DNA from 2 places in the Pseudomonas sp. P1_A1 genome. Region 2 is predicted to be linked to the other one. Evidence: predicted binding sites of a transcription regulator. Region 2 holds the regulator's gene; the other holds the start of a gene.
What was found. The regulator sigma-54, encoded in region 2, starts transcription at its own class of promoters, with help from an activator protein. The targets are predictions, from matches to a motif close to ANTGGCATNNANNTTGCTNT.
Positions count from the first base shown of each region.

Region 1: the regulator sigma-54 is predicted to act here: its motif matches at 8,881-8,900, upstream of glnA (glutamate--ammonia ligase).

Region 1 covers NZ_JBFTZE010000020.1:51,687-63,647, forward strand. Annotated here, with positions in the region: gene AC1D2Q_RS24305 (DUF2339 domain-containing protein) at 1-1,762, opposite strand, end outside; gene AC1D2Q_RS24310 (glycogen/starch/alpha-glucan phosphorylase) at 1,956-4,406, opposite strand; gene AC1D2Q_RS24315 (YkgJ family cysteine cluster protein) at 4,663-5,100, shown strand; gene typA (translational GTPase TypA) at 5,252-7,072, opposite strand; gene thiI (tRNA uracil 4-sulfurtransferase ThiI) at 7,212-8,666, opposite strand; gene glnA (glutamate--ammonia ligase) at 8,996-10,402, shown strand; gene AC1D2Q_RS24335 (chorismate mutase) at 10,537-11,085, shown strand; gene AC1D2Q_RS24340 (DUF4124 domain-containing protein) at 11,187-11,702, shown strand; gene AC1D2Q_RS24345 (DUF4124 domain-containing protein) at 11,699-11,961, shown strand, end outside.
Region 2 covers NZ_JBFTZE010000024.1:56,310-68,270, reverse strand. Annotated here, with positions in the region: gene rapZ (RNase adapter RapZ) at 15-872, opposite strand; gene ptsN (PTS IIA-like nitrogen regulatory protein PtsN) at 875-1,339, opposite strand; gene hpf (ribosome hibernation-promoting factor, HPF/YfiA family) at 1,352-1,660, opposite strand; gene AC1D2Q_RS26780 (RNA polymerase factor sigma-54) at 1,735-3,228, opposite strand; gene lptB (LPS export ABC transporter ATP-binding protein) at 3,413-4,138, opposite strand; gene lptA (lipopolysaccharide transport periplasmic protein LptA) at 4,138-4,686, opposite strand; gene lptC (LPS export ABC transporter periplasmic protein LptC) at 4,673-5,245, opposite strand; gene AC1D2Q_RS26760 (KdsC family phosphatase) at 5,253-5,777, opposite strand; gene AC1D2Q_RS26755 (KpsF/GutQ family sugar-phosphate isomerase) at 5,777-6,751, opposite strand; gene AC1D2Q_RS26750 (ATP-binding cassette domain-containing protein) at 7,028-7,837, shown strand; gene mlaE (lipid asymmetry maintenance ABC transporter permease subunit MlaE) at 7,837-8,634, shown strand; gene mlaD (outer membrane lipid asymmetry maintenance protein MlaD) at 8,634-9,101, shown strand; gene AC1D2Q_RS26735 (MlaC/ttg2D family ABC transporter substrate-binding protein) at 9,113-9,766, shown strand; gene AC1D2Q_RS26730 (STAS domain-containing protein) at 9,763-10,068, shown strand; gene AC1D2Q_RS26725 (BolA family protein) at 10,183-10,422, shown strand; gene murA (UDP-N-acetylglucosamine 1-carboxyvinyltransferase) at 10,445-11,710, shown strand; gene hisG (ATP phosphoribosyltransferase) at 11,837-11,961, shown strand, end outside.

The DNA of each region.
Region 1 (11,961 bases), on a different contig from region 2:
ACAGCGGCGCCAGCAGATAGAGGAACGTCAGGCCCAGGCAGGCCAGCACCGGCAACCCTTGGCGTTCCCATGGCAACGCCTGTTCAGGCAACGCTTTGCGTAATTGGTAGAAGCTGAACAGCAGCGCCACGCCGAGCATCAACGCCCCCAGCGGCGCACCATCGAGCAGGCTGCTCTCGCCGCTGCGCAATTCGCTGATAAAGGCCAACGCCGAGCCCAATTGCAGCAGCAAGGCAAAGGCCCGCGCCAGCGGCCGTCGTTGACGCAGGCCGAGCCAGAAAATCCCCGCGCCTTCCACCGCCCAGGCTGCGGCAGTCCAACGCGCATCAAGCCCCAGAGGAATCGCCAGACTGGCGAAGATCACCCCCAGCGCCAGACAGGTTTCGGCCAACAACAGTGCTCGGCCCCCCATCAGCAACCGGGCCAGCCCCATGTAAATCATGCCCAGGGCCAAGGCGCTGAAGGCCGCGGCAAATTCAAAGTGCTCCACCAGTGCGAACTGCAGACCGAAGCCCACCAACGGTGGCGCGAACAGCATCATGCCGTCGACGTAATCGCCCTTGTGCGCCGACCAGCGCAGCAGTGCTTCACGGCTGTCGTCCTCGGGCGCGTCGCTCATTTCCAGCAACTTGCGCCGGGTAAACAACAAACCGATGGCCAGGTACATCAGGAAGAACAGAATCAGGAACGGCTCGGTACTCCACAGCAGCTCCGGTCTATAGGAGCGCAGGCCCCAGGCAAAGCCGATGCCGAAGGTGCCGACAAACCCGATCAGGTTGAGCAGCCGCCAGGCCTTGAACCACGCGATGGCGAGGATGCCGGCGTTGAGCAGGGCGAAATAGCTGAACAACGCGACGTGATTGCCAGCGCCGGTGGAGGTCAGGATCGGCGCGGCGAAACCGCCCAACGCGGCAGCGGCGGCCAGGCCCAACGCATTTTGGGTAATGGCGAGAATCGCCGAGAACACCGTCACCACCACCAACAGGCCCAATGCTGCCTTGGGATCAAGCAACGGATGCAGACGCATCGCGGCAAATACCGTCAGGTACAACACCGCGATCCCGGTGCCTTGCAGCATCAGCGCGTAGTTGCTGTTGCGCAGTCGCAGCCACCAGCCCAGGGCGAGCAGGCCCAAGGCCGCCGCCGCGACACCGGCGTAACGCAACTCGATCGGCACCACCATGCCTTCGGTTGCATAGCGCAACAGGAAGGCCAGGCCGAGGAACAACAGCACCACACCGACCCGCAACACAGTATTGCCGCCAAACAGCCAGTTGCGTGCGCCGCTGATGGCGCGCTCGATGAAGTTCGGGCCGCGCGGCTCGGCCGGTTGCTGCGGTTCGCGGGCGACCGGCTCGGGTTGCCAGACATCGGCGGGCAACGGACGACTGGTTTCGGCAGCGGCCACGGTGATGGGTTCGAATTCGGGGGGTAACTCCCAGACCAGCTCCGGGGGTGCGACAGGGGCTTGCTCAAGAATGATTTCAGGCGGCTCAGCAGGTTCGCTGACAACCGGTTCGCCTGGTTCAGGTGCCTTGGCACCCGACACCTCCAGCAATGCCAGTCGCTGCTCGACTGCATGCAGCGCAACCTGAGCCTGATCAAGCAAGCGTCGCTGCTCGGCCGTTTGAGTGCTCAAGCGGCCGATACGCATGGCCTGGCCGAGACCCAGCCCGAGCAAAGCGCCCAACAGCGCCTCGCTGAACGACTCGTCAAGTATCCAGCCCAACAGCAGCCCAATCAGCATGAACATCCATTGCATGGTCGATATCCCTAAGCGGCCCCGTGGCGGGGCTGATCCGTGCGATACAGCCTCTGGCTCAGTCTAGTGAGCAGACACCCGGAATCCAGTGTGGGAGCGGCGGTGCGCCGCTCCCACACTGGGTCAAGTTGGTGCTTAGTATATCGATCAGGCCCAACGGACGTTGGGCCTTGCGCACATTTGTTGCTAAAAATTACTCCAAAGCCTTCCAGATATCCGTTGCGTACTCGCGAATGGTCCGGTCGGACGAGAACCAGCCCATCCGCGCGGTGTTCAATACCGCCGAACGCCACCACTCTTTCGAGTCGTGCCAGTGAGCTTCGACCCGCATCTGCGCGTTCCAGTAAGAGTCGAAATCGGCGCAGACCAGGAAGCGGTCGTAGTCCACCAGTGAATCGATCAGCGCGGTGTAACGGGACGGATCGTCTGGCGAAAACACCCCACTGCGAATCGCCTGCAGCACGTCACTGAGTCGATGGGAGGCGGCAATGTCCGGCGCCGCGTTGAATTCATGGTTGCGCTTGCGCGCCTCCACTTGCTGGGCACTGAGACCGAAAATGAACATGTGCTCGGCACCGATGCGTTCGCACATCTCCACATTGGCCCCGTCCAGGGTGCCGATAGTCAGCGCCCCATTGAGGCCGAACTTCATGTTGCTGGTGCCCGAGGCTTCGAAGCCGGCAGTGGAAATCTGCTCCGACAAGTCCGCCGCCGGAATGATGCTCTCGGCCAGGCTGACGTTGTAGTTGGGCAGAAACACCACTTTGAGCAAGCCGCGCACCGTCGGGTCGTTGTTGACCACCCGCGCGATGTCGTTGGTCAGTTTGATGATCAGCTTGGCCTGGTGATAACTGGCCGCCGCCTTGCCGGCGAAGATTTTTACTCGCGGTACCCAGTCGGTTTCCGGCTCGGCACGAATCGCCTGATACAGCGCAACGGTATGCATCAGGTTAAGCAACTGACGCTTGTATTCGTGGATTCGCTTGACCTGCACATCGAACATCGCCGCCGGGTTAATCGCGATCCCCAGCCGCTCATGAATCAGGTACGCCAGGGCTTTCTTGTTGTGCAGCCGCTGTTCGGCGAACTGCTTGCGAAATGCAGTCTTCTCGGCAAACGGCTCCAGCGCGAGCAAGCGCTCCTCGGGGTTGTCCAGCAGGCTCGGGCCGAGGGCGTCGACCAGCATGGAGGTGAGTTCGGGGTTGGCCTGATAGAGCCAGCGGCGGAAGGTAATGCCGTTGGTCTTGTTGTTGATCCGGTCCGGGTAAAGCTTGTGCAGCTCGGAGAACACCGTGCTGCGCATCAGCTGCGTGTGCAGGCCGGACACGCCATTGACGCTGTGAGAGCCCAGGAATGCCAGGTTACCCATGCGCACGCGGCGACCGTTGTCTTCCTCGATCAGCGAAATCGCCCGCAGCACGTCGAAATCGTGAACACCTTTGGCTCGCAACGAGTCGATGTGCTGGGCGTTGATCAAGTAAATGATCTGCATGTGCCGGGGCAGCATCCGCTCCATCAGACTGACCGGCCAGGTTTCCAGCGCTTCCGGCAACAGCGTGTGGTTGGTGTACGACAGCGTGTCGACCGTGATCTGCCAGGCCGCATCCCACGCTACGTCATAGACGTCGACCAACTGTCGCATCAGTTCGGCCACGGCGATCGAGGGGTGAGTGTCGTTGAGTTGAATGGCCGCGTGATCGCCCAGGGTCAGCACCGAGGTGTGCATGTTGCGATGGCGACGCAACAAATCCTGCAAGGACGCGGAGACGAAGAAATATTCCTGGCGCAGGCGCAACTCCTGGCCGGCCTCGTTGCTGTCCGCCGGGTAAAGCACGCGGGAGATACTTTCTGCCCAGGCCACTTCCGCGACCGCGCCCAAGTGGTCGCCCGCGTTGAAGCGCTCCAGATGCAGCTCCTCCATGGCCCGGGCGCGCCACAGCCGCAGGGTGTTGACGCTTGCACCACGCCAACCGACCACCGGGGTGTCGTAGGCGATGGCCCTCACGGTTTCCGACGGGGACCAGACTTGCCTGGACTTGCCGGCTTCATCGGTCACGGTTTCGACACTGCCGCCGAAACCGATCGGGTAGGCCACCTCGGGTCGTTCGAACTCCCACGGGTTGCCGAAGTCCAGCCAGTGTTCGGTCTGCTCCTGCTGCCAGCCGTCGACGATGGCCTGGCGGAACAAACCGTGTTCGTAACGAATGCCATAACCATGGCCGGCGATGCCGAGGGTCGACATGCTTTCCATGAAGCATGCCGCCAGACGCCCGAGGCCACCGTTGCCCAGTGCCGCATCGGGCTCCAGCAGACGGATGCGTTCGATATCGACGCCCAGTTCGGTCATGGCCTCGCGGGCCACATCGAGCAGGCCGAGGTTGCTCAGGCTGTCGTAGAGCAAGCGACCGATAAGAAATTCAAGGGAAAGGTAATAAACGCGTTTCTGGCCTTTGCGGTAGATCTGCCGGGTGTGGTCCATCCAGTGCTCGACCATGTGATCACGCGCCGCCAGGGCAATGGCTTCGAACCAGTCGTGGTCGAAGGCGTGATCCGGGTCTTTACCCACCGCGTAAGTGAGCTTGGTCAAGACGGCGTCGCGGAATGCGGCCACCTCTGCTTCGCGAACAAGTGGTTCTTGAGTCATCGATAGGACCTCGAGCGAGCGTGAAGTTGTCTGAGCCTAGTCGGTCTGACAGACCATAGGGACTCTGGTTCGGCAGTTTTTCCTGTTAGTACGAGATAGATCGGCATTAGGTTATCGCGTGCCTGAAACGATGCAGGGGTCGTGCCGGACACAGGACTATTTTGCGACCAGCAAAAAAAATCTGGCGAAAGGTTGTTCAAAAATCCACCAGTCCCGGTATGATCGCGCGCCCTGATGCACACGCTGGTAACAACCGATGATGAAGCCCAACCTGATCGCCGCCGCGGAAATCGATCGCCTCGATACCTGGGCCAAGTACTCTGCCCCAATGTGCGGCTCGTGCATGTCCAGCTGCTGCACGCTGCCGGTCGAGGTCAAGATCAAGGATCTGATCCGTATCGGCATCGTCGACGAATTCGAACTGGGCGATCCCCCCAAGAACATCGCCAAGCGCTTGCAGAAGGAAGGGATTGTCGAGCGCTACAACCAGAAGTCCGAGATCTTCACCCTCCAGCGCATGAGCAACAACGATTGCCTGTACCTGGATCGTAAAAGCCGTTTATGCACTATTTATGATAAGCGCCCGGACACCTGCCGCAACCACCCGAAGATCGGACCGCGGCCGGGGTATTGCGCGTACAAACCCAAAGAAGTGGTGCGCGAGAACAATCCGCGGACCCTCGACAAGTTCTGACCTGAAAGATCGCAGCCTTCGGCAGCTCCTACAGGCTGTACGTCGATCCAATGTAGGAGCCGAAGGCTGCGATCTTTTGATTTTCGCTCCAGACAAACAAAAACGCCCCCGGCCTTTCGACCGGGGGCGTTTTCATTCAGCCTGAGTTAACTCAGTTCTTGGCTTTCTTGGCAGCGCGGGTACGCTCGCCTTCGTCCAGGATCTTCTTACGCAGGCGGATCGACTTAGGTGTCACTTCGCACAGCTCGTCATCCTGGATGAATTCCAGGGCCTGTTCCAGAGTGAAGCGAACAGGTGGAACCAGAGCGATGGTTTCGTCTTTACCCGAAGCACGCATGTTGTCGAGCTTCTTGCCTTTGGTTGGGTTGACGCCCATGTCGTTGTCACGGCTGTTCAGACCAACGATCTGACCGTTGTAGATCTCTTGACCGTGCTCAACGAACAGCTTGCCACGCGCCTGCAGGGTTTCCAGGGAGTAGGTCAGCGCCTTGCCGGTTTCTACCGATACCAGAACACCATTCTGACGACCGGACATGTCGCCGGACTTCATGGTGTCGTAGCGATCGAAGATCGAGGTCAGGATGCCAGCACCGTTGGTCAGGGTCAGGAACTGGTTACGGAAACCGATCAGACCGCGAGCAGGGATGTTGTATTCCAGACGAACACGGCCTTTGCCATCCGGCACCATGTTGGTCAGGTCGCCTTTACGCAGGCCCATCTCTTCCATGACCTTGCCCTGGGATTCTTCAGGGGTGTCGATGGTTACGTTTTCGAACGGTTCCTGCTTCACGCCGTCAACTTGACGGATGATCACTTCCGGACGACCAACGCCCATTTCGAAGCCTTCGCGACGCATGGTTTCGATCAGTACCGAGAGGTGCAGCTCACCACGGCCGGAAACCTTGAACTTGTCAGCCGAGTCGCCTTCTTCAACGCGCAGTGCAACGTTGTACAGCAGCTCTTTGTCCAGACGTTCCTTGATGTTACGGGAAGTCACGAACTTGCCTTCTTTACCGCAGAAAGGCGAGTCGTTTACCTGGAAGGTCATGGAAACGGTTGGCTCGTCGACGGTCAGAGGCTTCATCGCTTCGACCGTGTCCGGGTGGCACAGGGTGTCGGAGATGAACAGCGAGTCCATGCCGCTGATGCACACGATGTCGCCTGCAGCAGCTTCTTCAACGTCGATACGGTGCAGACCGTGGTGACCCATCAGCTTCAGGATACGACCGTTACGCTTCTTGCCGTCGGCACCGATAGCCACGACCGGAGTGTTCGGCTTGACGCGACCACGAGCGATACGGCCAACACCGATAACACCCAGGAAGCTGTTGTAGTCCAGAGCGGAGATCTGCATCTGGAACGGACCGTCACGGTCAACAGCCGGCGCGGGTACGTTGTCGACGATCGACTGGTACAGCGGGGTCATGTCTTCAGCCATGTCGGTGTGGTCCAGACCGGCAATACCGTTCAGGGCCGAGGCGTAGACGACTTTGAAGTCCAGCTGTTCTTCGGTAGCGCCCAGGTTGTCGAACAGGTCGAAAATCTGGTCCAGAACCCAGTCCGGACGCGCGCCTGGACGGTCAATCTTGTTGATGCACACGATTGGACGCAGGCCGGCTTCGAACGCCTTCTTGGTCACGAAACGGGTTTGCGGCATAGGGCCGTCTTGAGCGTCAACCAGCAGCAGAACGGAGTCGACCATCGACATTACGCGTTCAACTTCGCCGCCGAAGTCGGCGTGGCCCGGGGTGTCCACGATGTTGATGTGGTAGCCGTTCCAGTTGATGGCGGTGTTTTTCGCCAGAATGGTAATACCGCGCTCTTTCTCCTGGTCGTTGGAGTCCATCACGCGCTCGTCGTTGAGCTCGTTGCGCTCCAGGGTGCCGGATTGACGCAAGAGTTTGTCTACCAGGGTGGTTTTACCATGGTCAACGTGGGCAATGATGGCGATGTTGCGTAGATTTTCGATCACTTGTGTATCTCGATCAGAGGATTCGGTGTGCTGACAAGTCTTGGCAGCGATTGACAGTAGTGTCCGGCATGGCCGTTACAGCTTGACGGCAGTGTCGGGGGGCCGGTGACGCAGGCCACAGGCAAACAGCCCCGGGCACTTAGCTCGGTCGATAAACGCGCACATTGGCATGCCCCTCACTGAGCAAATGGTGGGCATGCAGGCGACTCATCACGCCTTTGTCGCAATACAGCAGGTACTGGCGAGTAGGGTCCAGTTCCTTGAAACGAGCGTTCAGTGCATAAAACGGCATCGTTTGTACCTCAATGCCAGAAAGCTCCAGCGGGTCGTCTTCGGCGGCATCCGGGTGACGGATATCGATGATGATCTGGCCCGCCAGCGCTTCGCTGACTTCTTCAATCTGCAAGTCCTGGCCCAATTCGTCGATCACCCGATCGATCGGCACCAGTTTGGCGTTTTCGAGCGCACGCTCGAGCACCGCCATGTCGAATTCTTTCTCTTCATGTTCAACGCGGTAGCGCTTGGCCGCGGTTTTCGGATTGACCGAGATGACCCCACAGTACTCCGGCATGTGCCGGGCGAAATCGGCGGTGCCGATCTCGTTGGCCGTGTCGATGATGTCCTGCTTGTGGCTGGCGATCAGCGGGCGCAGCACCAGTTTATCGGTCACACAGTCGATCACCGACAGGTTCGGCAGGGTCTGGCTCGATACCTGGGAGATCGCTTCGCCGGTGACCAGCGCATCGATGTGCAGCCGGTCAGCGATACTGGATGCGGCGCGCAACATCATACGCTTCAATACGACGCCCATATGACTGTTATCAACTTTGCCGAGAATCTCGCCCAGCACTTCCTCGAACGGCACACTGACAAATAACACGCGTTGGGAGCTGCCGTACTTCTTCCAGATGAAATGCGCGACTTCCATGACGCCCAATTCGTGGGCACGTCCGCCCAGGTTGAAGAAGCAGAAGTGGCTCATCAGCCCTCGGCGCATGATCTGGTAGGCTGCCACGGTGGAATCGAAGCCGCCGGACATCAATACAAGCGTCTGTTCCAGGGCGCCGAGCGGATAACCGCCGATGCCGTTGTGCTGGCTATGGATCACGAACAACCGTTGGTCGCGAACTTCGATACGGACTTCGATTTCGGGCTTTTTCAGATCGATCCCGGCGGCACCGCACTGGCGGCGCAACTGGCTGCCGACATATTTCTCGATGTCTATCGAACTGAATGGGTGCTTGCCCGCACGCTTGCAGCGCACCGAAAAAATCTTTCCGGCCAGCGCATCGCCGTAGTGCTGCTTGCACTTCTCGACGATGTCGTCGAAATCGCCCAGCGGGTACTCGTCGATCTGCAAAAAGTGCGCGATGCCTGGCGTGCAAGTCAGGCGCTCGCCCATCTCTTTCAGGACCTTGGGGTCGCTGACGCGGGTTTCCAGCTCGAGATTGTCCCACACACCGTTCACCACCACGGCCGGGTCCAGATCGCGGAGCACGGTACGGATGTTTTTGGCCAACTGGCGGATGAAACGCATCCGTACCGGGCGGCTCTTGATGGTGATCTCGGGGAAGACTTTTACGATTAGTTTCATGAAAACAGCGCGCGCAGGGCCAGCCGAAAAAGGGGGGCGCGGATTATAGCGGAAATTGCTCAAGGTTTAACCAGTTAATGTGCAGAAGGTTTTGCGCGCACCAAAACAGGTCATTCATGGAATTCGACGCTACATTACAGGGCGATATTTTGCGCTTTATGGTGCGCCGCTCTCTTGCAAGCGTGATATTGGGGCAAAAAACCCATGATGAGGCACTGGCATGCAATTTGCTCCCTTGTGAGGCAGGTTGCCATGGCAGAGTATTCGCGCCGGCATCACCCACATTTAAGGGCATCCATTACTAAGCCCGAAGCCACCCGGAGGACACTATGTCGAAGTCGGTTCAACTCATCAAAGATCATGACGTCAAGTGGATTGATCTGCGCTTCACGGACACCAAAGGCACTCAGCACCACGTGACCATGCCGGCTCGCGATGCGCTGGATGAAGCTTTCTTCGAAGAAGGCAAAATGTTCGACGGTTCCTCCATCGCTGGCTGGAAAGGCATCGAAGCTTCCGACATGATCCTGATGCCGGACGACAGCACTGCCGTTCTCGACCCGTTCACCGAAGAGCCGACCCTGATCCTGGTTTGCGACGTGATCGAGCCTTCGACCATGCAAGGCTACGACCGTGACCCACGGGCGATCGCCAAGCGTGCTGAGGAATACCTGAAGTCGACCGGTATCGGCGACACCGTATTTGTGGGTCCAGAGCCTGAGTTCTTCATCTTCGACGAAGTGAAGTTCAAGTCCGACATCTCCGGCTCGATGTTCAAAATCCACTCCGAACAAGGTTCGTGGATGTCCGACCAGGACGTAGAAGGCGGCAACAAAGGCCACCGTCCAGGCATCAAAGGCGGCTACTTCCCTGTTCCGCCGTTCGACCACGACCACGAAATCCGTACCTCCATGTGCAACGCCATGGAAGAAATGGGCCTGGTCATCGAAGTTCACCACCACGAAGTGGCGACTGCCGGTCAGAACGAAATCGGCGTGAAGTTCAACACCCTGGTTGCCAAGGCTGACGAAGTTCAGACCCTGAAATACTGCGTACACAACGTAGCTGACGCATACGGCCGCACCGCGACCTTCATGCCGAAGCCTCTGTACGGCGACAACGGTTCGGGTATGCACGTTCACCTGTCCATCGCCAAAGATGGCAAGAACACCTTCGCTGGCGAAGGCTATGCCGGCCTGTCCGACACCGCCCTGTACTTCATCGGCGGCATCATCAAGCACGGTAAGGCTCTGAACGGCTTCACCAACCCGTCGACCAACTCCTACAAGCGTCTGGTCCCAGGTTTCGAAGCTCCAGTGATGCTGGCCTACTCGGCTCGCAACCGTTCCGCTTCGATCCGTATTCCTTACGTGTCCAGCCCTCGCGCTCGCCGTATCGAAGCCCGCTTCCCGGATCCGGCAGCCAACCCGTACCTGGGCTTCGCTGCACTGTTGATGGCTGGCCTGGACGGCATCCAGAACAAGATCCACCCTGGCGATGCAGCTGACAAAAACCTGTACGACCTGCCGCCTGAAGAGGCGAAAGAGATCCCACAAGTTTGCGGCAGCCTGAAAGAAGCCCTGGAAGAGCTGGACAAAGGTCGTGCGTTCCTGACCAAAGGCGGCGTTTTCAGCGACGACTTCATCGACGCTTACATCGCTCTGAAAAGCGAAGAAGAAATCAAGGTTCGTACCTTCGTACACCCACTGGAATATGAGCTGTACTACAGCTGCTGATCCGGTAGCGCTGCACTACGCAGCGTGACAAAAGAGAGGCCTCCTTCGGGAGGCCTTTTTTGTGGGCGAACGTCTGTCATCGGATGCCCGGTTGCGTGCATCATGGCCTTCACCCGATAAAGTCGAGATCCTCCATGCGCCTACGCTCATCCCTTGCCTTGCTCACTGCCCTGCTGGCCAACAACGCTTTCGCCAGCCCGGCCCCTGCCGCTCTCGCTCCGTTGCTGGGCACCATCGAGGAGCGCCTGGCGATTGCCGATCAGGTCGCACTGAGCAAATGGGACAGCGGCAAACCTGTCGAAGATCGTCAGCGCGAGCGTGAGGTAATTGCGGGTGCTGCCGCCGTGGCTCCTGACTATAAATTGAGCAATGAAGCCGTCGAACAGTTTTTCTCGGCCCAGATCGAGGCCAACAAACTGGTGCAATACGCCCACCTGTCTGATTGGCATGCACAGGGCAAGGCGCCCGCTGATCCTCGCCCGGATCTGGTGGGGCAGATCCGCCCGCAACTTGATCGGTTACAAAAACGCCTGCTGCAACAACTGGCCGATTTCAGCCCTTATCGCAATGACCCGCAGTGCCCGTCCTGGCTGGCCAAGGCCAATAAAACCGGCGCTCAAGCACCACTGCGCAAGCTCGCCAAAGTACGCGCCACCGCCGAGTTGTGCAGCGCCAGCCGCTGAGCCGGCCTGCCGACATGCGCTGATGTGCTCTATGCTCAGCGCTTAGTCGCCACGAACGGAACAGGGCCGGACACTTGCCCAACGGCCAATGGAAGCCTGCAATGCGCTCATTGTTGTTATGCCTGCTCGTACTGATCGCCCTGCCCGCCGCCGCGCAGATCTATAAGTACACCGACGCCAATGGCAATACCGCCTACAGCAATCAGCCGCCCGACGGCGTCAAAGCCCGGCCGGTCGAATTGCCACCGCTCAACAGCGTCGAGCGTCAGTCGCCCAGCGAACCCGTAGCACCTGCGCAAGCCAGTAGCCGTGACCAACCGCACAGCGCCTATCAGGTGCTGGAGCTGAGCGGCCTGCCCACCGAAGAAGCCTTGCGCGCCAACAACGGCACGTTCACCGTCAGCGTATTGATCAATCCACGCCTGCAAGGCACTCATCGATTGCGGCTGTTACTGGACGGTCAACCCTACGGCCAGCCGAGCAACGTGCCGATCCTGCAACTGGTGAACATCGACCGCGGCGAACATAACCTCGCGGTTCAGGTGATCGACGGGCAAAACGTCGTGCAACAGAGCCCCACCGTGACGCTCACCGTGCAACGGGTGCATAAACCTTGAGGGCCTGGCTGTTGATCGCGTGCCTGGTCTGCCTGCCGGCAATGGCCGAAGTTTTCACCTATGTCGATGCCCAGGGCAATCGGGTTTTCACCGATCAGCCGGGCACCCGCAACGCCAAGCGTGTGCCGTTGGCGACAAGCAATCGAATGTCAGCCAACCCGAGTGGCGCAGCGCCCATGACCGCTGCGAAAACAAACCCGGCCAACCCCCTGTTTCATTACGACATGCTTCGGGTGCTGGTGCCGGAACCGGATGCCAC
Region 2 (11,961 bases):
GCGATGTGAATCCTTTAGCTGAGGTCGCGGTGGCGAACCTGGACGTTCTTCAGGGATTGTTGCAGGACCTGGCCCAGACGTTCGGTCAGGTAGACAGAGCGGTGATGCCCGCCGGTGCAACCAATGGCAATGGTGACATAGGCGCGGTTACTGGCGGCAAAGCGGGGCAGCCACTTGAGCAGGTAGGAGGAAATGTCCTGGAACATCTCTTCAACATCCGGCTGCGCCGCCAGGTAGTCGGCCACTGGTTGATCGAGCCCGGACTGTGCCCGCAGCTCCGGTTTCCAGTAAGGGTTAGGCAGGCAGCGCACGTCGAACACCAGATCGGCGTCCACCGGCATGCCACGCTTGAACCCGAAAGACTCCACCAGAAACGCAGTACCGGGCTCCGGCTGATTCAGCAGGCGCAGCTTGATGGTGTCGCGCAACTGATACAGGTTCAGATTGGTGGTGTTGACCTTGAGGTCGGCCAGATCGGCGATCGGCCCCAGCAGATTGGTTTCGTCCTCTATCGCTTCCGCCAGCGATCGATTGGCGCTGCTCAGCGGGTGACGACGGCGTGTTTCCGAGAAACGTTTGAGCAGGGTTTCTTCGTCGGCGTCCAGGTACAGCACATCGCACTGGATATGCCGGCTGCGGACTTCTTCCAGCAGTTCGGGAAACCGTGACAGATGACTCGGCAAGTTGCGCGCATCGATGGACACCGCCACCAGCGGTTGTGCCAGTTCGGTATGAATCAGCGCACGCTCGGCCAGTTCCGGCAGCAGACCGGCAGGCAGGTTGTCGATGCAGTAGTAGCCGTTGTCCTCGAGAACATCGAGGGCAGTGCTTTTACCTGAGCCGGAGCGGCCGCTGACGATGATCAGGCGCATGATTAGTGACCGTTTTGCTCGTCCAGGACAACCTGATACAAAGCTTGGTTGCTTAGGGCGCTGCGCAGTTTTTCACGCACCTCCTTGCGATCAAGCATGCTGGCGATCTGGCGTAGCAGTTCCAGGTGCGCATCGGTGGCTGCTTCCGGGACCAGCAGTACAAACAGCAGGTCAACCGGGGCGCCGTCGATGGCGTCGAAATCGATGGGTGCATCCAGGTGCATCAAGGCACTGATGGGCGATACGCAGCCCTTGAGACGGCAGTGGGGGATGGCGATACCGTTGCCAAAACCGGTGGAACCGAGTTTTTCACGGGCGACCAGACTCTCGAAGACATCCTGCATGGCCAGATCCGGCACTTCGCGATGGATGAGGTTGGCAATTTGCTCGAGGGCTTTCTTTTTACTGCCGCCCGGCACGTTCACCAGGGAACGGCCGGGGGTCAGGATGCTTTCAAGTCGGATCATGGGTTGGGAGTGTTAACGACCGGTCGCGCCCTGGAGGAGGCTCTGGGTCTTTTCCTTATGCTTTTTGAGTTGTTTATCCAGCTTGTCGGTCAGTGCGTCGATCGCTGCGTACATATCGGTATGTTCCGCGTTAGCGACCACCTCATTGCCGGGAATATGCAGTGTGGCTTCGATTTTCTGCTTGAGCTTTTCGACCGTCATCGTGACCTGCACGTTGGTGATCTTGTCGAAATGCCTCTCTAATCGTTCGAGTTTTTCGCCGATGTAGGTGCGAAGAGGTTCGGTCACTTCCAGTTGGTGTCCACTGATGTTGACTTGCATACAGCTTCTCCTTCGTTGCCAGTGCATAAAGCGGTAGATCAGATGATCTACCACTGGAACGCTGTGGCGTGGCTCTACATCAACCGCTTGCGTTCGCTCGAAGGCGCGATTCCCAGGGATTCGCGGTACTTGGCGACGGTGCGGCGAGCCACCTGAATGCCTTGTGCCTCCAGTAAACCAGCGATCTTGCTGTCACTCAACGGCTTTTTCTGATTTTCCGCGGCAACCAGTTTTTTGATGATCGCGCGGATCGCCGTGGACGAGCATTCACCGCCTTCGGAGGTGCTGACGTGGCTGGAAAAAAAGTATTTCAGTTCATAGATGCCCCGTGGGGTATGCATGAATTTTTGCGTGGTCACCCGTGAAATCGTCGATTCGTGCATGCCCACCGCTTCGGCGATGTCATGCAGCACCAACGGTTTCATGGCCTCGTCGCCGTACTCCAGGAAGCCGCGTTGATGCTCGACGATCTGGGTGGCCACTTTCATCAGGGTTTCGTTACGGCTTTGCAGGCTCTTGATGAACCAGCGAGCCTCCTGCAGCTGATTACGCATGAAGGTGTTATCAGCGCTGGTATCGGCGCGGCGTACGAAGCCGGCGTATTGGGCGTTGACCCGCAGGCGCGGTACCGACTCCTGGTTCAGCTCCACCAGCCAGCGCTCGTTGTCCTTGCGCACGATCACGTCGGGAACGACGTACTCGGCTTCGGTGGACTCGATTTGCGAACCCGGGCGCGGGTTGAGGCTCTGGACCAGTTCGATCACCTGGCGCAGTTCGTCTTCCTTGAGCTTCATGCGGCGCATCAGCTGGCTGTAGTCGCGGCTGCCGAGCAGGTCGATGTAATCGGTGACCAGGCGCTTGGCCTCGGTCAGCCAAGGGGTCTTGGCGGGCAGTTGGCGCAGTTGCAGCAGCAGGCATTCACCGAGGTTGCGGGCGCCGATACCGGCGGGCTCGAATTGCTGGATGCGGTGCAGGACGGCTTCGATTTCGTCCAGTTCGATGTCCAGTTCCGGATCGAAGGCCTCGAGGATTTCCTCGAGGGTTTCGTCCAGATAGCCCTGATTGTTGATGCAGTCGATCAGGGTCACGGCGATCAGGCGATCGGTGTCGGACATCGGTGCCAGGTTCAGTTGCCAGAGCAAATGGCTTTGCAGGCTTTCACCGGCCGAAGTACGGGTGGTGAAATCCCACTCGTCGTCATCGTTGCTCGGCAGGCTGCTGGCGCTGGTCTGGTAGACGTCTTCCCAGGCGGTATCGACAGGCAATTCGTTGGGAATGCGCTCGTTCCAGTCGCCTTCCTCAAGGTTATCCACCGTCGGGGCGGTTTCCTGGTAGGAGGGTTCCTGAATGTCGGCGTTGGGTTGCTGTTCGGCTTTGTCGGCCAAGGGGTCGGCATTATCGAAGTCGTCGCCTTCTTCCTGGCGTTCGAGCATCGGATTGGACTCCAGGGCCTCCTGGATTTCCTGTTGCAGGTCCAGGGTCGACAATTGGAGCAGGCGGATGGCCTGTTGCAGCTGCGGTGTCATCGTCAGCTGCTGGCCCATTCTCAAGACTAGCGATGGTTTCATGGCAGGGGCTTAACACCTTATTCGCCGGCGCACATGCGCCATCCACTACAGGGCGCCGAAGCGCCAAACATAAGCAAATTATATGCCTGAAACTGAAGTGTTTGCCTAGAGCGCTGTAACAATAAAAAACTATTGATTTTTTATTGAGACGAGCACCGAGGCGACTGACCAGGCACCTCAGCGCTTACAGGCGGAACTCATGGCCCAGATACACTTCCTTGACCAGTTCATTGGCCAGGATGGTGGCGGAGTCGCCTTCAGCGATCAGCTGGCCATCGTTGACGATGTAGGCGGTTTCGCAGATGTCCAGGGTTTCACGGACGTTGTGGTCAGTGATCAGCACGCCAATGCCTTTGGCCTTGAGGTGATGGATGATCTGCTTGATGTCGCCCACCGAGATCGGGTCCACGCCGGCGAAGGGTTCGTCGAGGAGGATGAATTTCGGGTTGGTGGCCAGTGCCCGGGCGATTTCCACCCGACGGCGTTCACCACCGGACAGGCTCATGCCAAGGCTGTCGCGGATGTGGTGAATGTGAAATTCCTGCAGCAGGCTTTCCAGCTCTTTGCGGCGACCGGCCTTGTCGAGCTCCTTGCGGGTCTCGAGGATGGCCATGATGTTGTCGGTCACCGACAGCTTGCGGAAGATCGACGCTTCTTGCGGAAGATAACCGATACCGGCCTTCGCGCGCCCATGCATCGGCTGGTGGCTGACGTCCAGGTCATCGATCAGTACGCGACCCTGATCGGCCTGTACCAGGCCCACGATCATGTAGAAACAGGTGGTTTTACCGGCGCCGTTGGGGCCAAGCAGGCCGACGATCTGGCCGCTGTCGATGGACAGGCTGACGTCACGCACGACCTGGCGGCTCTTGTAGCTCTTGGCCAGATGCTGAGCTTTCAGAGTTGCCATTACTGGGCCTTTTGCTCGTCGGTTTTCTTTTTCGGCTGGATCACCATGTCGATGCGCGGACGCGTCTCGGTGACTTTGTTACCCGTGGCGCGACCGGCGCTCGCAAGTTTCTTGACCGTGTCATAGACGATTTTCTCGCCCTGGGTGGTGTTGTTGTCCTTGTCGACAACTTTGGCCTTGTCGATCAGTACGACGCGGTTTTGCGCGGCGTGATATTGGATGGTCACGCCCCAACCCTGAACAGGCTTGGTGTCGCCAGCTGTTTGCAATTGCTCGAAGTACGCCAGGTTGCCCACCGAGGTCACCACGTCGATGTCGCCAGTCGGGGTGCGAGTGATGGTCACGGTGTTGCCGGTGACCTTCATCGAGCCCTGAGTGATGATCACGTCACCTTTATAGGTGGCAATACCATTCTTGTCGTCCAGCTGGGCGTCGTCGGCCTGGATGCGGATAGGCTGCGCTTGATCGGTCGGCAGAGCCCAGGCGCTCACGCTTCCCAGTGCTGCGCTCAGACCGAGCAAAATAGGGAGGGTTTTAACGAGCCTCATACTGTCCTCTTACGTTCGATAGCAGGTGTATCCTGCTTTCTTTCAAGTACGCTTTCATTCCGTTGCCTGTCGATACACCGCCGGCGCCGTCGATTCTAACGGGTTGATCGGTCTGCGCATATTGCTGCTGCGGGAACACTGTCATACGGGTGGTGGTAATCAGGGTTTTACGGTTTTTTTCGTCGAAACGCGTGATACGTACCGAGTCGATCAGCTCGACCTGGGTGCCGTCCGGATTGACTTCACCGTGTTCGCTCTGGACGTGCCAGGGGAATTCGGTGCCGCGAAACATGTTCAGGTCAGGGTTGGACAGCAACGTCACTTCCGTCGCCTTCAGGTGTTCGACCTTGTCGGATGTCATTTCATACTGCAATTTGCCGTCCGGCAGGTACTGCACGCTGTGGGCGTTGGTGGCGTAATAGTCGATCATGGTTTCATCGACATGCGCCACTGGCTTGTCGAGGAAGCGTTCCGGGCTGATATTCCAGTAGCCGACCGCAGCGAATAGCGCCGCGATGCAACCGAATATCAGGATGTTGCGAATCTTTTTGCTCAGCATGATGGGCTCACAGGTATGCGGCGTTGGCCGCATCGAGGCGGCCCTGGGCGCGCAGGATCAATTCGCAGAATTCGCGCGCGGCACCCTCGCCGCCACGGGCCTGGGTGATGCCGTGGGCGTGCTCGCGCACAAAGCTGGCGGCGTTGGCCACGGCCATGCCCAAGCCTACGCGGCGAATCACCGGCAGGTCCGGCAGGTCGTCGCCGAGGTAGGCCACTTGTTCATAGTTCAGGTTGAGTTGGGCAAGAAGCCCGTCGAGCACCACCAGCTTATCTTCTCGTCCCTGGAACAGGTGTGGAATGCCGAGGTTCTTGGCCCGTCGTTCGACCACCGGGGTCTTGCGTCCGCTGATGATAGCGGTCTGCACGCCGGCTGCCATCAACATCTTGATGCCTTGGCCGTCGAGGGTGTTGAAGGTCTTGAATTCGCTGCCGTCTTCGAGGAAGTACAGGCGCCCGTCGGTCAGCACGCCGTCGACGTCGAATACCGCCAGTTTGATCTGTTTGCCGCGTTGTAGCAGGTCCGTGCTCATTACATTACTCCAGCGCGCAGCAAATCGTGCATGTTCAAGGCGCCGACCGGGCGGTCTTCGCTGTCGACCACGACCAATGCGTTGATCTTGTGGTCTTCCATGATTTTCAACGCCTCGGCAGCCAGCATCTCGGCACGTGCGGTCTTGCCGTGGGCGGTCATGACCTGCTCGATGGTGGCGCTGTGGATGTCGATGCTGCGGTCCAGGGTGCGACGCAGGTCGCCGTCGGTGAAGATCCCGGCAAGTTTACCGTCGGCCTCCAGAACCACGGTCATGCCCAGGCCCTTGCGGGTCATTTCCATCAATGCGTCCTTGAGCAAGGTGCCGTGCTGAACCTGCGGCAGCTCTTGCCCGGCGTGCATGACGTTTTCCACTTTCAGCAGCAGGCGTCGGCCAAGTGCGCCGCCTGGGTGGGAAAAGGCGAAATCTTCAGCGGTAAAACCGCGGGCTTCCAGCAGCGCCACCGCCAGGGCATCGCCCATCACCAGAGCGGCGGTGGTCGATGAGGTTGGCGCCAGGTTCAGCGGGCAGGCTTCGTGCTCGACGTGAACGTTGAGGTTGACCTCGGCAGCCTTGGCCAGCGCCGAGTCGGGATTGCCGGTGACGCTGATCAATTTGATGCCCAGGCGCTTGATCAGTGGCAGCAGGGTAACGATTTCATTGGTGGAGCCGGAGTTCGACAGTGCCAGGATGATGTCGTCACGCGTGATCATGCCCATGTCGCCGTGGCTGGCTTCGGCTGGGTGCACGAAGAACGCCGTAGTGCCGGTGCTGGCCAGGGTGGCGGCAATCTTGTTGCCGATGTGCCCCGATTTGCCCATGCCGACCACGACTACGCGGCCTTTGCTGGCCAGAATCATCTCGCAAGCGCGTACGAAATCTGCGTCGATATGGGGCAGCAAGCCTTGTACGGCTTCCAGTTCGAGGCGGATGGTACGTTGTGCAGATTGAATCAGGTCGCTGGATTGGCTCATGTCAGAAATCGTATTGTCTGATGAAAAGGCGGCGATTATAACGATAATGATCAAAACCCTCACGCAAGTTCGTCGCGGTTTGTCATTCCTTGTTACCGAAACCCTCTAAATAGATGATTTCAGGTGGTCATGTTGCTGAACGTGCCCGGCTTGGGCCTTGGGCGCTTGGCCTTTGCGGTGATATAGTTCGCCGCCAGTTCGGCCTGCCCGGGGAGGTATGTGCTTTCGTTTGAAAGCCAGGCGTCCGAGTGAGAGGCTGCATCGCAAGGAGTTTAGATGAGTGCCGATAACGCCTACGCGGTCGAGCTGAAGGGACTGACCTTCAAGCGCGGTGCGCGCAGCATTTTCAATAACATCGATATCCGCATACCACGCGGCAAGGTCACCGGCATCATGGGGCCTTCCGGGTGTGGCAAGACCACGCTGTTGCGGTTGATGGGGGCCCAATTGCGCCCCACCAGCGGCGAAGTCTGGGTCAATGGCCAGAACCTGCCAACGTTGTCGCGCAGCGACTTGTTCGATGCGCGCAAGCAGATGGGTGTGCTGTTTCAGAGCGGCGCACTGTTTACCGATCTCGATGTGTTCGAGAACGTCGCCTTTCCGTTGCGCGTTCATACCGCGCTGCCGGAAGAAATGATTCGCGACATTGTCCTGCTCAAACTGCAGGCCGTGGGCTTGCGTGGCGCCATTGACCTGATGCCTGACGAATTGTCTGGCGGCATGAAACGTCGAGTCGCGCTGGCCCGGGCGATTGCCCTCGATCCGCAAATTCTCATGTACGACGAGCCTTTTGTCGGCCAGGACCCGATCGCCATGGGCGTGCTGGTGCGCCTGATCCGCCTGCTCAACGATGCGCTGGGCATCACCAGCATCGTGGTCTCCCACGATCTGGCCGAGACCGCGAGCATCGCCGACTACATCATTGTGGTGGGTGACGGGCAAGTGTTGGGGCAGGGCACACCCAAGGAATTGATGAATTCGCAGGAACCACGGATTCGCCAGTTCATGACTGGCGAACCCGACGGCCCGGTCGCATACCACTTTCCAGCGACGGATTACCGCGCAGATCTTCTGGGGAAGCGCTGATGCGCAAGATTTCATTAATAGAAAGAGTACGCCGTTTCGGCCACGCCGGTATCGATGTGCTGGCGGTGTTCGGGCGTTCGGCGCTGTTCCTGTTTCATGCCTTGCTCGGTCGCGGCGGCATCGGCGGCAGTTTTGGCCTGCTGGTCAAGCAACTGCATTCGGTTGGCGTGATGTCCCTGGTGATCATCGTGGTCTCCGGGGTGTTCATCGGCATGGTGCTGGCGCTGCAGGGCTTCAACATCCTGTCGAGTTACGGTTCGGAGCAGGCGGTCGGGCAGATGGTTGCGCTGACACTGCTGCGTGAACTGGGGCCGGTCGTCACGGCCTTGCTGTTCGCCGGGCGTGCGGGTTCGGCGCTGACCGCCGAAATCGGCAACATGAAATCCACCGAGCAACTGTCCAGCCTGGAAATGATCGGGGTCGACCCGCTCAAGTACATCATTGCCCCGCGCCTGTGGGCCGGCTTCATTTCCCTGCCGGTGCTGGCGATGATTTTCAGCGTGGTGGGTATCTGGGGCGGTTCGTGGGTGGCCGTCGACTGGCTGGGTGTCTATGAAGGCTCCTACTGGTCGAACATGCAAAACAGCGTGACATTTGTCGACGATGTGCTTAACGGCATTATCAAAAGCATCGTTTTTGCCTTCGTCGTGACCTGGATCGCCGTATTCCAAGGCTATGACTGCGAGCCCACTTCCGAGGGGATCAGTCGTGCCACTACCAAGACCGTGGTGTACGCCTCTTTGGCGGTACTCGGCCTGGACTTTATTCTGACCGCCTTGATGTTTGGAGATTTCTGATGCAAAACCGCACCCTGGAAATCGGTGTCGGCCTTTTCTTGCTGGCTGGCATTCTGGCTTTGCTGTTGCTTGCGTTGCGGGTAAGTGGCCTGTCCCCGAGCCCGAGCACCGATACTTATAAACTTTATGCATATTTCGATAATATCGCCGGTTTGACGGTCAGAGCTAAAGTGACCATGGCCGGTGTGACCATCGGCAAGGTCACGGCGATTGATCTGGATCGCGACAGCTTCACCGGTCGGGTGACCATGCAACTGGAAAAGCGCGTAGATAATCTGCCGACTGACTCCACTGCATCTATCCTGACCGCTGGCCTGTTGGGTGAGAAATACATCGGTATCAGCGTGGGCGGGGAACAAGCCCTGCTCAAGGATGGTGGAACCATCCACGACACGCAATCGTCGCTGGTGCTCGAGGACCTGATCGGTAAATTTCTGCTCAATACCGTTAGCAAAGACGCCAAATGAGGAGCTTTTGAATGATCTCTATCTTACGACGTGGCCTGTTGATATTGCTCGCGGCCTTGCCGTTGATGGCTAACGCCGTGGCGGCGCAGTCGGCGCACGATCTGGTTCAGGACACCACGACCCGGATGCTCGCCGACCTGTCGGCCAATAAAGAGAAGTACAAGCAGGATCCACAAGACTTTTATACGGCGCTGAACACCATCGTCGGACCTGTGGTGGATGCCGAGGGCATTTCCAAAAGCATCATGACGGTCAAATATTCGCGCAAAGCCACGCCCGAGCAGATGCAGAAGTTTGTCGAGAACTTCAAAAAAGGCCTGTTCCAGTTTTATGGCAACGCATTGCTCGAATACAACAACCAGGGCATCACTGTTGAGCCTGCCAAGGATGAATCGGGAGACCGTACCAGCGTTGACATGAAGGTCAAAGGCAGCAGCGGCTCTATCTATCCTGTGTCTTACACACTTGAAAAGATCAACGGCGAATGGAAGCTGCGTAACGTCATCATCAACGGCATCAACATTGGCAAGCTGTTCCGCGATCAGTTCGCTGATGCGATGCAGCGCAATGGCAACGACCTGGACAAGACCATTAATGGCTGGGCCGGGGAAGTGGCCAAAGCCAAGGAAACCACCGAAAAAGCTGTTGAGAAGAAAACCCAATGAGTGAGTCGGCCATTCGCATGAGCGAAACCGGCGAGCTGCTGCTCAGCGGCGTGCTGGATTACCGGACAGGCCCGGACCTGCGCAAGCAGGGTCAGGCGCTGATCAAGTCCAGCAAGGCGCCTGCGCTGGTGGTCGATTGCTCCGCGGTGGAGAAGTCCAGCAGCGTCGGCTTGTCGCTGCTGCTGTGTTTCATGCGCGATGCTCAGGTGGCCGGCAAGGCCTTGAGCATTCGCGAGATGCCCGAAGACATGCGCAAAATCGCTCAGGTCAGCGAATTGACCGAGCTGTTGGCGCACCCCTGAACCGCATCTATAAAGAAGCCCCCCGTCAGAGTCCTGCTTCGCGGGGTTCGCAGGCGCGGGGCTTTTTTGTATGATGTCCGACCCGCGCGCACAGGGCGCCGATTGAGGTTGAGCATGCAGGCCGTAGAAGTGAAGAGCTTCCTTGAAGGAAAGCTGCCAAACACGAAGGTGGAAGTTGAAGGCGAAGGCTGCAATTTCCAACTGAACGTGATTAGCGATGAACTGGCGGCGTTAAGCCCGGTGAAGCGTCAGCAGCAGGTCTATGCCCATTTGAACCCGTGGATTGTCGATGGCAGCATCCATGCGGTCACTATGAAATTTTTCAGCAGCGCGGCCTGGGCCGAGCGCACCTGAGCCCAAGGGCGTCGAGATTCTTATGGATAAATTGATTATTACTGGTGGCGCTCGTCTTGATGGCGAGATCCGCATCTCCGGGGCAAAGAACTCTGCCTTGCCGATCCTGGCTGCCACCCTGCTGTGCGATGGCCCGGTGACCGTGGCCAACCTGCCGCACCTGCACGACATCACCACCATGATCGAGCTGTTCGGTCGCATGGGCATCGAGCCTGTGATCGACGAGAAACTCAGCGTCGAAATCGACCCACGCACCATCAAGACCCTGATCGCGCCGTACGAACTGGTTAAAACCATGCGCGCCTCGATCCTGGTACTGGGCCCGATGGTTGCCCGTTTCGGTGAAGCCGAAGTTGCACTGCCTGGCGGTTGCGCCATCGGTTCGCGTCCGGTTGACCTGCACATCCGTGGTCTTGAAGCCATGGGCGCGGTCATCGACGTCGAAGGCGGCTACATCAAGGCCAAGGCCCCTGAAGGCGGCCTGCGCGGTGCGCACTTCTTCTTCGACACCGTCAGCGTGACCGGTACCGAGAACATCATGATGGCGGCCGCTCTGGCCAAGGGCCGCAGCGTTCTGGCCAACGCCGCTCGCGAGCCTGAAGTCGTCGATCTGGCGAACTTCCTGAACGCCATGGGCGCGAAGGTTTCCGGTGCCGGTACCGACACCATCACCATCGATGGCGTTGAGCGTCTGCACACGACCACTTACAAAGTGATGCCTGACCGTATCGAGACCGGCACCTACCTGGTGGCGGCAGCGGTCACCGGCGGGCGTGTGAAGGTCAAGGACACCGATCCGACCATCCTCGAAGCCGTCCTGGAAAAGCTCCGCGAGTCGGGTGCCGAAATCACCTGCGGCGAAGACTGGATCGAGCTGAACATGCACGGCAAGCGGCCGAAAGCCGTCAACGTGCGGACTGCTCCATACCCGGCGTTCCCGACCGACATGCAAGCGCAGTTCATCTCCCTCAACGCCATTGCCGAAGGCACTGGTGCCGTGATCGAGACGATCTTCGAAAACCGCTTCATGCACGTTTACGAACTGCACCGCATGGGCGCGCACATTCAGGTTGAAGGCAACACCGCCATCGTCACCGGCATCGAAAAGCTCAAGGGCGCTCCAGTCATGGCCACCGACCTGCGTGCTTCGGCCAGCCTGGTGATCTCGGCGCTGATCGCCGAAGGCGATACCCTGATCGACCGCATCTACCACATCGACCGTGGTTATGAGTGCATCGAAGAGAAGCTGCAGATGCTCGGCGCCAAGATCCGCCGCGTACCGGGCTAGTTTCTGCTGCATGGGCGCAGGGACGCGTCCGTTGATTTGTTGAAGTCGAGCCGGTTTCCGGCTCGATGTGTGTCCGGCGCCGTTTGCGACCGGGCATGAGTACCTTGATAAGGACTGACGTTTCCCATGTTGACTATCGCACTGTCCAAGGGCCGCATCCTTGACGACACCTTGCCGCTTCTGGCTGAAGCGGGCATCGTGCCGACCGAGAATCCGGACAAGAGCCGCAAGCTGATCATCCCCACGACCCA